One region of the Paeniglutamicibacter sp. NPDC012692 genome, then DNA from elsewhere that is predicted to be linked to it. Evidence: riboswitches for the same ligand, from Rfam matches in the RefSeq annotation. Region 1 holds a riboswitch; the other holds the start of a gene.
The links. A riboswitch is a leader RNA that binds a small molecule or an ion and turns the genes downstream of it on or off. The one in region 1 is predicted to bind thiamine pyrophosphate.
Positions count from the first base shown of each region.

Region 2: linked by a shared signal. The riboswitch ahead of thiO (glycine oxidase ThiO) and the one ahead of thiC (phosphomethylpyrimidine synthase ThiC) in region 1 are both predicted to bind thiamine pyrophosphate.

Region 1 covers NZ_JBIBDE010000001.1:158,429-162,814, reverse strand. Annotated here, with positions in the region: gene lepB (signal peptidase I) at 1-328, opposite strand, end outside; gene rplS (50S ribosomal protein L19) at 472-831, opposite strand; TPP riboswitch at 1,194-1,301, shown strand; gene thiC (phosphomethylpyrimidine synthase ThiC) at 1,296-3,098, shown strand; gene ACFY5D_RS00610 (ankyrin repeat domain-containing protein) at 3,191-3,802, shown strand; gene ACFY5D_RS00605 (ankyrin repeat domain-containing protein) at 3,742-3,924, shown strand; gene ACFY5D_RS00600 (ankyrin repeat domain-containing protein) at 4,008-4,386, shown strand, end outside.
Region 2 covers NZ_JBIBDE010000002.1:726,026-730,411, forward strand. Annotated here, with positions in the region: gene thiO (glycine oxidase ThiO) at 1-1,116, opposite strand, end outside; TPP riboswitch at 1,110-1,242, opposite strand; gene ACFY5D_RS11485 (serine hydrolase domain-containing protein) at 1,342-2,535, opposite strand; gene ACFY5D_RS11490 (amidohydrolase) at 2,580-4,232, opposite strand; gene ACFY5D_RS11495 (MFS transporter) at 4,297-4,386, opposite strand, start outside.

The sequences.
Region 1 (4,386 bases):
TGACCCTGAGCTTGCCGTCCGGCCCGCAGCAGCTGACGGTGTCGCCTGCCACGCCGATGACCCGCTTGACGTACACCGAGTCGTTGCCCGCCAGGCGCAGTGCCCAGGCAAGGGAATCCACGGCATTGGGGCTTTGATAGGGCAGGAAGGATCCCCGGCCGTCAAAGATGATGATGTCGCCGCGCTGGATGGGTTCGTCCTTGTAGGCAAGGCGGTTTACCAGGAGCCCGTCGCCGGGGTTCAACGTCGACTCCATGGAGGCGGAGCCGATGTAGTAGAAATCAATGACCGTGGCGCGGATCACCAAGGTGATCACCGCCGCCGCCATGAGGGCGCCAACGGCAAAGCGCCAGCCCCGCGAACGGGACCGGCGCTTTGCTGAAGCGGAAAAACTATCCGATTCTGTAGGTTGATCCACGATGGATCCCCGTTGCCGCGCAAAGGCGGAAACGAAGGTTCTCGCTTTTCTTACTACTTGGCAGTGCGGAAGTCGCGCTTTTCGCGGATCTTCGCAGCCTTGCCGTGGCGATCGCGCATGTAGAACAGCTTCGCGCGGCGAACGTCGCCGCGGGTTACCAGTTCGATCTTTTCGAGGACCGGGGAGTGTACCGGGAAGGTACGCTCTACGCCGACGCCGAAGGAGACCTTGCGAACGGTGAAGGTTTCGCGAACGCCGTCACCCTGGCGACCAAGGACGAAGCCCTGGAAGACCTGGACACGGGAGTTCTTGCCTTCGATGATGTTTACGTGAACCTTGACGGTGTCACCCGGGCGGAAAGCCGGGACATCGGTGCGCAGCGAGGCTGCATCGACAGAGTCGAGAATATGCATGAATGCATCTCCTAGGCAGACGCCGCAGGTCACCTACCTTAGACACGGGACACTAATTTTCCGCGACGCGCAAAACGCGATGGCGGAAAGATTTGGTGTTCCGAAGCTTGGTACCGGGACCCGTTTGCGGATCCTCGGCGGATCAACTGTTGACTCGTTCCCCCTGCGGCAGGAGCAGAACCCAGTAGACCCAAGATTCCATTTTGCCACACTCCCGGCCATGCGGCGAAGTCCGGCACGGCCCGATCGGCGCGCGCGACGCCGATCGGGCCGCCGACATGTCCGGTTTTCGGCGCCCGGCACGACCCCCGGCGTGGCCGACGTTACATTTGACCCTTCGGCGGAATGTACTGTAGCTTCACTTACGACCACACGGGAGCCCTTGCAGGGGCTGAGATCGAGCTGACGCAGCTTGCGACCGTCGAACCTGTCCGGGTAATGCCGGCGAAGGAAGTGAGTACTCCTTGAGCACCATCGAAACAACGATCACCCCTGCCCAAGACGCCGCCGAGGCAACCGAAACGCAATCCCTGAGGTCCCATTCGCTGGCCTACCTCGAGGATGCCGAACACGGCATCCGGGTGCCGGTGACCGAGATCGCGTTGGACCCCTCCCCCGGAGGCCGGCCCAACGCCCCGCTGCGGGTGTACCGCACCGCGGGCCCGGGCAGCGACCCGGTCGTGGGCCTGCCGCCGTTCCGCGCACAGTGGATCGAGGACCGCTCGGACACCGAGATCTACGCCGGTCGGGAACGCAACCTGCTCGACGACGGGAAGTCGGCGCTGCGCCGGGGGGCCGCCTCGGCCGAGTGGAAGGGCGCCAAGCCGCAACCGCGGCGCGCGGACCCCGGGAAGCGGGTGACGCAAATGCACTACGCACGCCGGGGCATCGTCACCCCTGAAATGCGCTTCGTTGCCCTGCGGGAGAACTGCGACGTGGAGTTGGTGCGCAGCGAGGTCGCGGCGGGCCGGGCGATCATCCCGAACAACATCAACCACCCCGAGTCCGAGCCGATGATCATCGGCAAGGCGTTCCTGGTGAAGATCAACGCCAACATCGGCAACTCCGCGGTCACCAGCTCCATTGCCGAGGAGGTCGACAAGCTGCAGTGGGCCACCCGGTGGGGCGCCGACACCGTGATGGACCTGTCCACAGGCGACGACATCCACACCACCCGCGAATGGCTGATCCGCAACGCGCCGGTTCCCATCGGCACCGTCCCGATCTACCAGGCGCTGGAAAAGGTCAACGGCGAGGCAAACGCACTGACCTGGGAGATCTTCCGCGACACGGTGATCGAGCAGTGCGAGCAGGGCGTGGACTACATGACCATCCACGCGGGCGTGCTGTTGCGCTACGTGCCGCTGACGGCCGAGCGGGTCACGGGAATCGTCTCGCGCGGCGGGGCCATCATGGCCGGCTGGTGCCTGGCCCACCACCAGGAGAACTTCCTCTACACGCACTTCGACGAGCTGTGCGAGATCTTCGCGCAGTACGACGTCGCGTTCTCGCTGGGCGACGGGCTGCGCCCCGGATCCATCGCCGATGCCAACGACGCCGCGCAGTTCGCGGAGCTGGACACGCTGGCCGAGCTGACGGCCCGGGCCTGGGAATACGACGTCCAGGTCATGGTCGAGGGGCCCGGGCACATCCCGTTCCACCTGGTGCGCGAGAACGTCGAGCGCCAGCAGGAGCTGTGCCAGGGCGCGCCCTTCTACACGCTCGGCCCGCTGGTCACCGACATCGCGCCCGGCTACGACCACATCACCAGCGCCATCGGCGCCACGGAGATCGCCCGCTACGGCACGGCGATGCTCTGCTACGTGACGCCCAAGGAGCACCTGGGGCTGCCGAACAAGGACGACGTGAAGACCGGGGTGATCACCTACAAGATCGCCGCCCACGCCGCCGACCTGGCCAAGGGGCACCCGGGCGTCTCCGAGCGGGACGACGCCCTGTCCAAGGCGAGGTTCGAGTTCCGCTGGCGCGACCAGTTCGCCCTGTCGCTGGATCCGGTCACCGCGGAGTCCTTCCACGACGAGACGCTGCCCGCCGAGCCTGCCAAGACCGCGCACTTCTGTTCCATGTGCGGCCCGAAGTTCTGCTCCATGCGCATCAGCCAGGACATCAGGGACGAGTACGGGTCGGCCGATTCGCAGGCCGCCATTGCGCAGGCGTACGACGGGATGCGTGAAAAGAGCAGGGAGTTCCTTGCCGCCGGCGGCAAGGTCTACCTGCCCGAACTCGAAGTCCCCGCCAAGGCCTAGGGCGGCATGTCATCCGGTGTTCCCGCGCAGGGGTCCGGCGCGGGAACACCGGATGCGCCGGTCCTCGACCGTGCCGGCGGTCCGGAACTAGTATGGGGCCCACGCCCCTACCACGCCCGGTTCGCGTCCTGACCACCGGCTCGTTGCTTGCAGCTCTGCTGGTCGTGAGCGCCTGCAGCACCAACGGGGCCGGGACGCCGGAAAACCCGGCACCCGCGCGAGGGTCCGCACCCGAAACATCACCCCAGGACGCCGCGGCGCCGGGCCGGGCACTGCTGGCCGCGGCCGTGGCGAACGACGGCCCCGAGGTGCGCAGGCTGCTCGGGGCCGGGGCGAGCCCCGACCACCGGGATGCCCTGGACCGGCCGGTGCTGGTGGCAGCGACCCGCGCCAACGCGGTGGAGGCCGCCAGCGAGCTGATCCTGGCGGGGGCCGACGTGAACGCCAAGGACGCGATCTCGGATTCGGCGTTCCTCCATGCCGGGGCCGAGGGACTGAACGAGATCCTGGCGCTCACCCTGGAACACGGTGCCGACGTGGCCAGCACCAACCGCTACGGCGGCACCGCACTGATCCCCGCCTGCGAACGCGCCCACGTTGAAACCGTGGAAATGCTCCTGGCAACCCGGGCTGGACCTGCCTGTTGGAGGCCGTCATCCTGGGCGACGGCGGACGGGCCCGCCAGGAGGTCGTCCGGATGCTGATCGAGGCCGGCGCCGACCTGGACATCGGGGATTCCGGGGGCACCACGGCGCTCGGGCATGCGCTGCGGAAACAACAAGGCGCCGTGGCCCGGCTGCTGCGGGAAGCCGGCGCGCATGCTTAGGCCCGTGGACCCGTTGCCGTAGGCACCGGAATCGGCCGGCCGCTGGCCTCGACCAGCTCCCGCCCGCGAAATAAGATGAGGGCATGTCCAAGTCGCCCGCGGTACGGAAGCTGGTCGCGTGTTCGGTCCTTGCCGCGCTCCTGGGCCTTTCCGCCTGCGGCATACCCCACTCGGGGGTTCCGGGATCCGTCGCCCCCGCGACCCCGCCCAAGCCGGCATTGAATTCCGGCGCGGCCGCCGTCCTGGGCGAGGCCCTGATCCATGCGGCAACGGTCAACGACACGGCGGAGGTGAGCAGGTTGCTCGAGGCCGGCGCGCCCCTGGAATACCGGGGAGACGACGCGCGAACGGCGCTGCTCGCCGCGACGAGGGCCAACTCGATCGAGGCGGCACGCGAACTGATGGTGCACGGCGCCAACGTGAACGCGAAAGATACGCTGAAGGACTCGGCATTCCTCTATG
Region 2 (4,386 bases), on a different contig from region 1:
CGGCGTCAGCAGCACGCCGTGCCTGAAGAAGCCGGTGGCGAGGATGAGCCCGGGGATGTCCGTTCCGTGGGCATCGGCCACGCGGCCCAGCAGCGGCGCGTTGTCCGGCGTCCCCGGTCGTGCCCGTGCGGTGGTTTCCAGCAATTCGAGCTCGGCCACGGCGGGCAGGAGCACCTGGGCGTCCCGCAGCAGTTGGTGCACACCGCCGGCGCTGACCCCGACGGACCCGTCCTCACGGGAGGTGGCGCCGATGACCACGGTTCCGTCGCTGCGCGGAACCACGTACACGGGAAGTCCGCGGACCTGGCCGCGCAGTGTGGCGGTGACCAGCGGTTGCAGGTTTTCGGGCACGCGCAGCCGCAGGATGTCCCCGTACACCGGCCGCAGCGGGAGGCGCAGGCCGTGCGGCAAACCATCCAAGTGCGCGGCGCCGTGCCCGTTGGCCACGACGACTTCCCGGGCATGGACCTCGCGTCCGTCCGCGAGCAGCACCCCGGTGATGCGGGAGTGGGTGTTTTCGGGATCCTCGTGCAGCAGGGAGGCGGCGTTGGTGCCCACCAGGCAACCAGGCTGCGTCGCGTCGTCGCCCCCGGCGACAACCGCCAGGCCGTCGAGGATCGCGCGGGCCACCGCGCGCGGATCGACCTGGTGGTCGCGCGGCACCAGATAGGCCGCGGCAAGGTTCGGGGACAGCAGGGGTTCGAGCGCCCGGGCCTCCCTGAGGCTGAGCCGGCTGACCTCCAGGCCCTGCCGATGCTGGGCCTCGCACAGGTCGGCCAGCGCCTGGCGATCGGCGGGATCGGCACCCACCACCAGCGTCGGAGTGGTCGAAAAACAGCTCCCGGCCGGGCCCGTGGGCAGGGTTGCGGCGAAGGCCGGCCAGCGTTCGGCGGAGGCCAGCGTCAGTTCCAGCAGGTCTTCTTCCTGGTGGTGAAGCTCGCTGACCGGCGCAAGCATGCCGGCCGCGGCAAAGGTCGCGCCGGTTCCGGGGGCCGGGTCTATGAGCGCCACCCGGCGGCCCGCACGCCGGGCCTCCCAGGCGATGCCGAGGCCCACGATTCCGCCGCCGACAACGGCAAGATCGGTGGTGATGTGGTCGGACAGGGTGCACGACATGAAGGCTCCTTCCCTACGCCGGCATGATCCGGATCAGGTTCCACGCCTTCCGTGTCGGGAAGGCGTCTGTCGGTCGGCGCTTACGGCGCCCTCTCAGCCAGCATCACTGGCTCCCGCGGTACGAAACCCAGTGTAGGGGATACGAGCCGCATCATCGTCGCAGATGACGTCGACGCCCCGCGATCGTCCGTTCGGGTGCCTCAAAGCCCGAACAGGCGATCCGTGTCAGTCGGCGGTCCGGGCATCGGCCTCCAGCAGGTGCTCGCTGACCGCCATGAAGGCTGCTGCTGCAGCGGGCCCCTCGAACGGGTCGACGGGCAAGGCCGTGGAAGAAAGCTTGACCCCAACCACGCCGCTCGCGCGGTTGATGTAAATCATCTGCCCGTGGATCCCCAGGCAGTAAGCCGTAGTCCTGTCGCCGGACATGAACCAGAATTGGCTTCTGTACTTGCCTCCGGGCATGCCTTTCCCGTGGGGACCCGCTGCAAAGGCCTCCGTTGAGTCCCCTCCCCCTGCAAAGATGTCGTCGACCCACCCGGCATCCAACACCCATTCACCGGTCAGCGACACACCGCCGTCACGGATCATCGCCCCGAACTTGACCGCGTCCGTGAGCGTGGCACTGATGCCGCCGTCGAACATTCCCGTGCCTTGCGAATCAACGCACATGACGGCGTCGCTGCGGGCGCCGAGCTTGGACCACACGCGTTCGGAGGCAAGCTCCGCGAACGGCTTGCCTCCGGCTTCCTCGCAGAGCCAGCCCAGCACGTCGGTTTCGCAGCTGCGGTAGGCGAAATGCCCACCGTGTTCCCGCTCGCGTTCCAGTGTTGCCAGGAATTCCTTCAGCGTTCCGGGGGTGTCGGCGCGCGGGGGTGCCCAGCCGACCGAGGCATCGAGTTTGCGCACCTCGGCATCGGGGTCGAGGTACTCCTCGCTGAACCTGATGCCGCTTCGCATGTCCAGGATGGCGCGCACCGTGGCGCCCGCGTAGCCGCTGTCCCGAAGTGCCGGGACATGGTGTTCGATCGGCAGCTCGATATCGATCAGGCCGTCGGCGGCGAGCGATCCCACGACGCTGGAGACGATCGACTTGCTCACCGACATCAGCAGGTGCCGGGTGTCGGGACCCATCTCCCCGAAGTACTCCTCGGTGACCAGCCGGTCCCCGTGCAGCACCGCCCAGGCGTCGGTGCGGGTCTCGGCCAGGATCTCGGCGACACTCAGGCTGACGCCGCCGGGCAGCGGCACCTCAACGGACCTGAGGTCCCGCGGTTGCCTGGCGAGTTCGGCCGCCGGGCCGGCGGCGGCGATGCTTGCGCTCGGGAAAAGCTCGTCCATGTGCTGGAAAGACCAGCGCAGGTGCTCGGGTTCCTGCCAATTCGCGGCGCTGGGACGGTGCAGGTCGGCGGAATCTGTCATGGGCTTCTCTCTTCTCGGGGGCTGGTTCGGGGACGTGGGGCGCGCTAGACGGCCTGACCGGACGCGGCGAGTTCCGCGTCGTAGGCGTCCTGCCCGGCCACCACGGTTCGCAGCACGCGGGCGGTGAGCAGCACGTCGTTGCCCTCGGTGAAGGGGTCCGCGTCGATGACGACGAAGTCAGCGGCGTACCCCGCGGCCAGGCGTCCGTGGGTGGCGCCGTCGCCCACGGACTGGGCGGAGTCGCGGGTTGCGTGGATGAGCGCGCTGGCCAGCGGCAGGGCCAGGTCCGGCTCGACCGCGCCGCGGGCGGGATCCAGCGCCGAGCGCCGGGTCGTGGCGACGTACAGGTTCGGCAGCGCCGCGTAGGGCGCGGTCGGCGCGTCGGAGGAGAAGGCCAGCAGCGCGCCGGCGGCCTCGTACTCCGGCCAGGCGAAGCCGCGCTCGGTGCGCTCGTCCCCGAGCATCGCGTCCCAGTTGTCGCGCACCGCGGAGTCGGTGTGCACCGGCTGCATGGACGCGGTGACGCCGAGCCGTGCCATGCGTTCGGCGGTGCCGGGCGCCGCGTACTCGAGGTGCTCGATCCGGTGGCGGCGCTCCCGCGGCCCGTTCAGGTCGGCGGCGTGTTCGATCGCGTCCAGCGCGATGGTGCTGGCCGCGTCGCCGATGGCGTGCACGGCGACCTGCAGCCCCGCGGCGTCCGCGGCCGCAAGGACCGGCTTGAGCTGCTCGAGCGGCCAGATCGGCCCCTCGTTGCTGCCGTCGAAGTACGGTTCGTGCATGGCGGCGGTGCAGGCGTCGATCACCCCGTCTGAAACGAACTTCACGCCGACCACCCGGAACCCCGGGCCGAAGTCGCGGGCCGCCAGCTCGGCCGCGCGCCGCACCTGGGCGACGTTTTCCGCCTCGTCCCCGGTGTTGGAGACGAACCAGTGCGCCGCCAGGCGCATGGGCAGCCTGCCGCCGTGGCGCTGCAGGGCGCGTTCCACGGTGGCCAGGCCGATCTCGTCGAAGGCCATGTCCACGGCGCCGGTGACACCTGCGGCCAGGTACGCCTCGAAGACGCGGTCCAGGCCCGCATCGCGCTCGGCGTCGCTGGTCACGGAGGCGAGGTGTGGCCACACGAATTGCTGGGCCGCGGTTTCCAGCAGCAGGCCGGTGGCGTCGCCGTTGTCGTCGCGCACGATCCGCCCGCCCAGCGGGTCCGGGGTCTCGCGGGTGATGCCCAGTTCGGCAAGGGCCGCGCCGTTGACCCAGCAGGAGTGGTAGTCGTTGTTGTCCAGGTAGACGGGCACGTCGGGGACCGCCGCATCGAGCATGGCGGCCGTCGGCTTGCCGTCGGGAACCGAATCGAAGAGCCAACCGCGGCCGAGCACGCGGGCGGCCCCGGGTGCCGCGGCGCGCGCTGCGGCGAGCCGGGCCTGGATTTCCTCCAGCGTGCGCGCGGAGGTGAGTTCGACCTTGGCCAGCGCCTCGCCGGTCATCAGCAGGTGGGTGTGCGAGTCGATGAAGCCGGGAACCACCAGGCGGTCTTCGAGGTCGACCGATTCGGCGTCCGGCCCGGCGAAGGCCAGGGCCTTGGCTGCGGTTCCGGCAAAGGCGATCTTCCCGTTGTCGACGACCAGGGCCTCGGCCCAGGACGCCTCCGGGTCCGTGTCGGCGGTGAAGATGCGGGCGTTGATGTACAGCGTGGTGGTCATGCGGGGATTCTCCTGGGTGTTGAAGTTTTCGTGAAGGGCTGGCGTTGCCGGATGTTCCTGCCGCCTACTTGGCCAGGACATCCGGCGACTCCACCGGGGCGGTCACGGACGGGGCGCGGTACAGGCGGGTGGCGAGCACTGCGACGGCAACCGT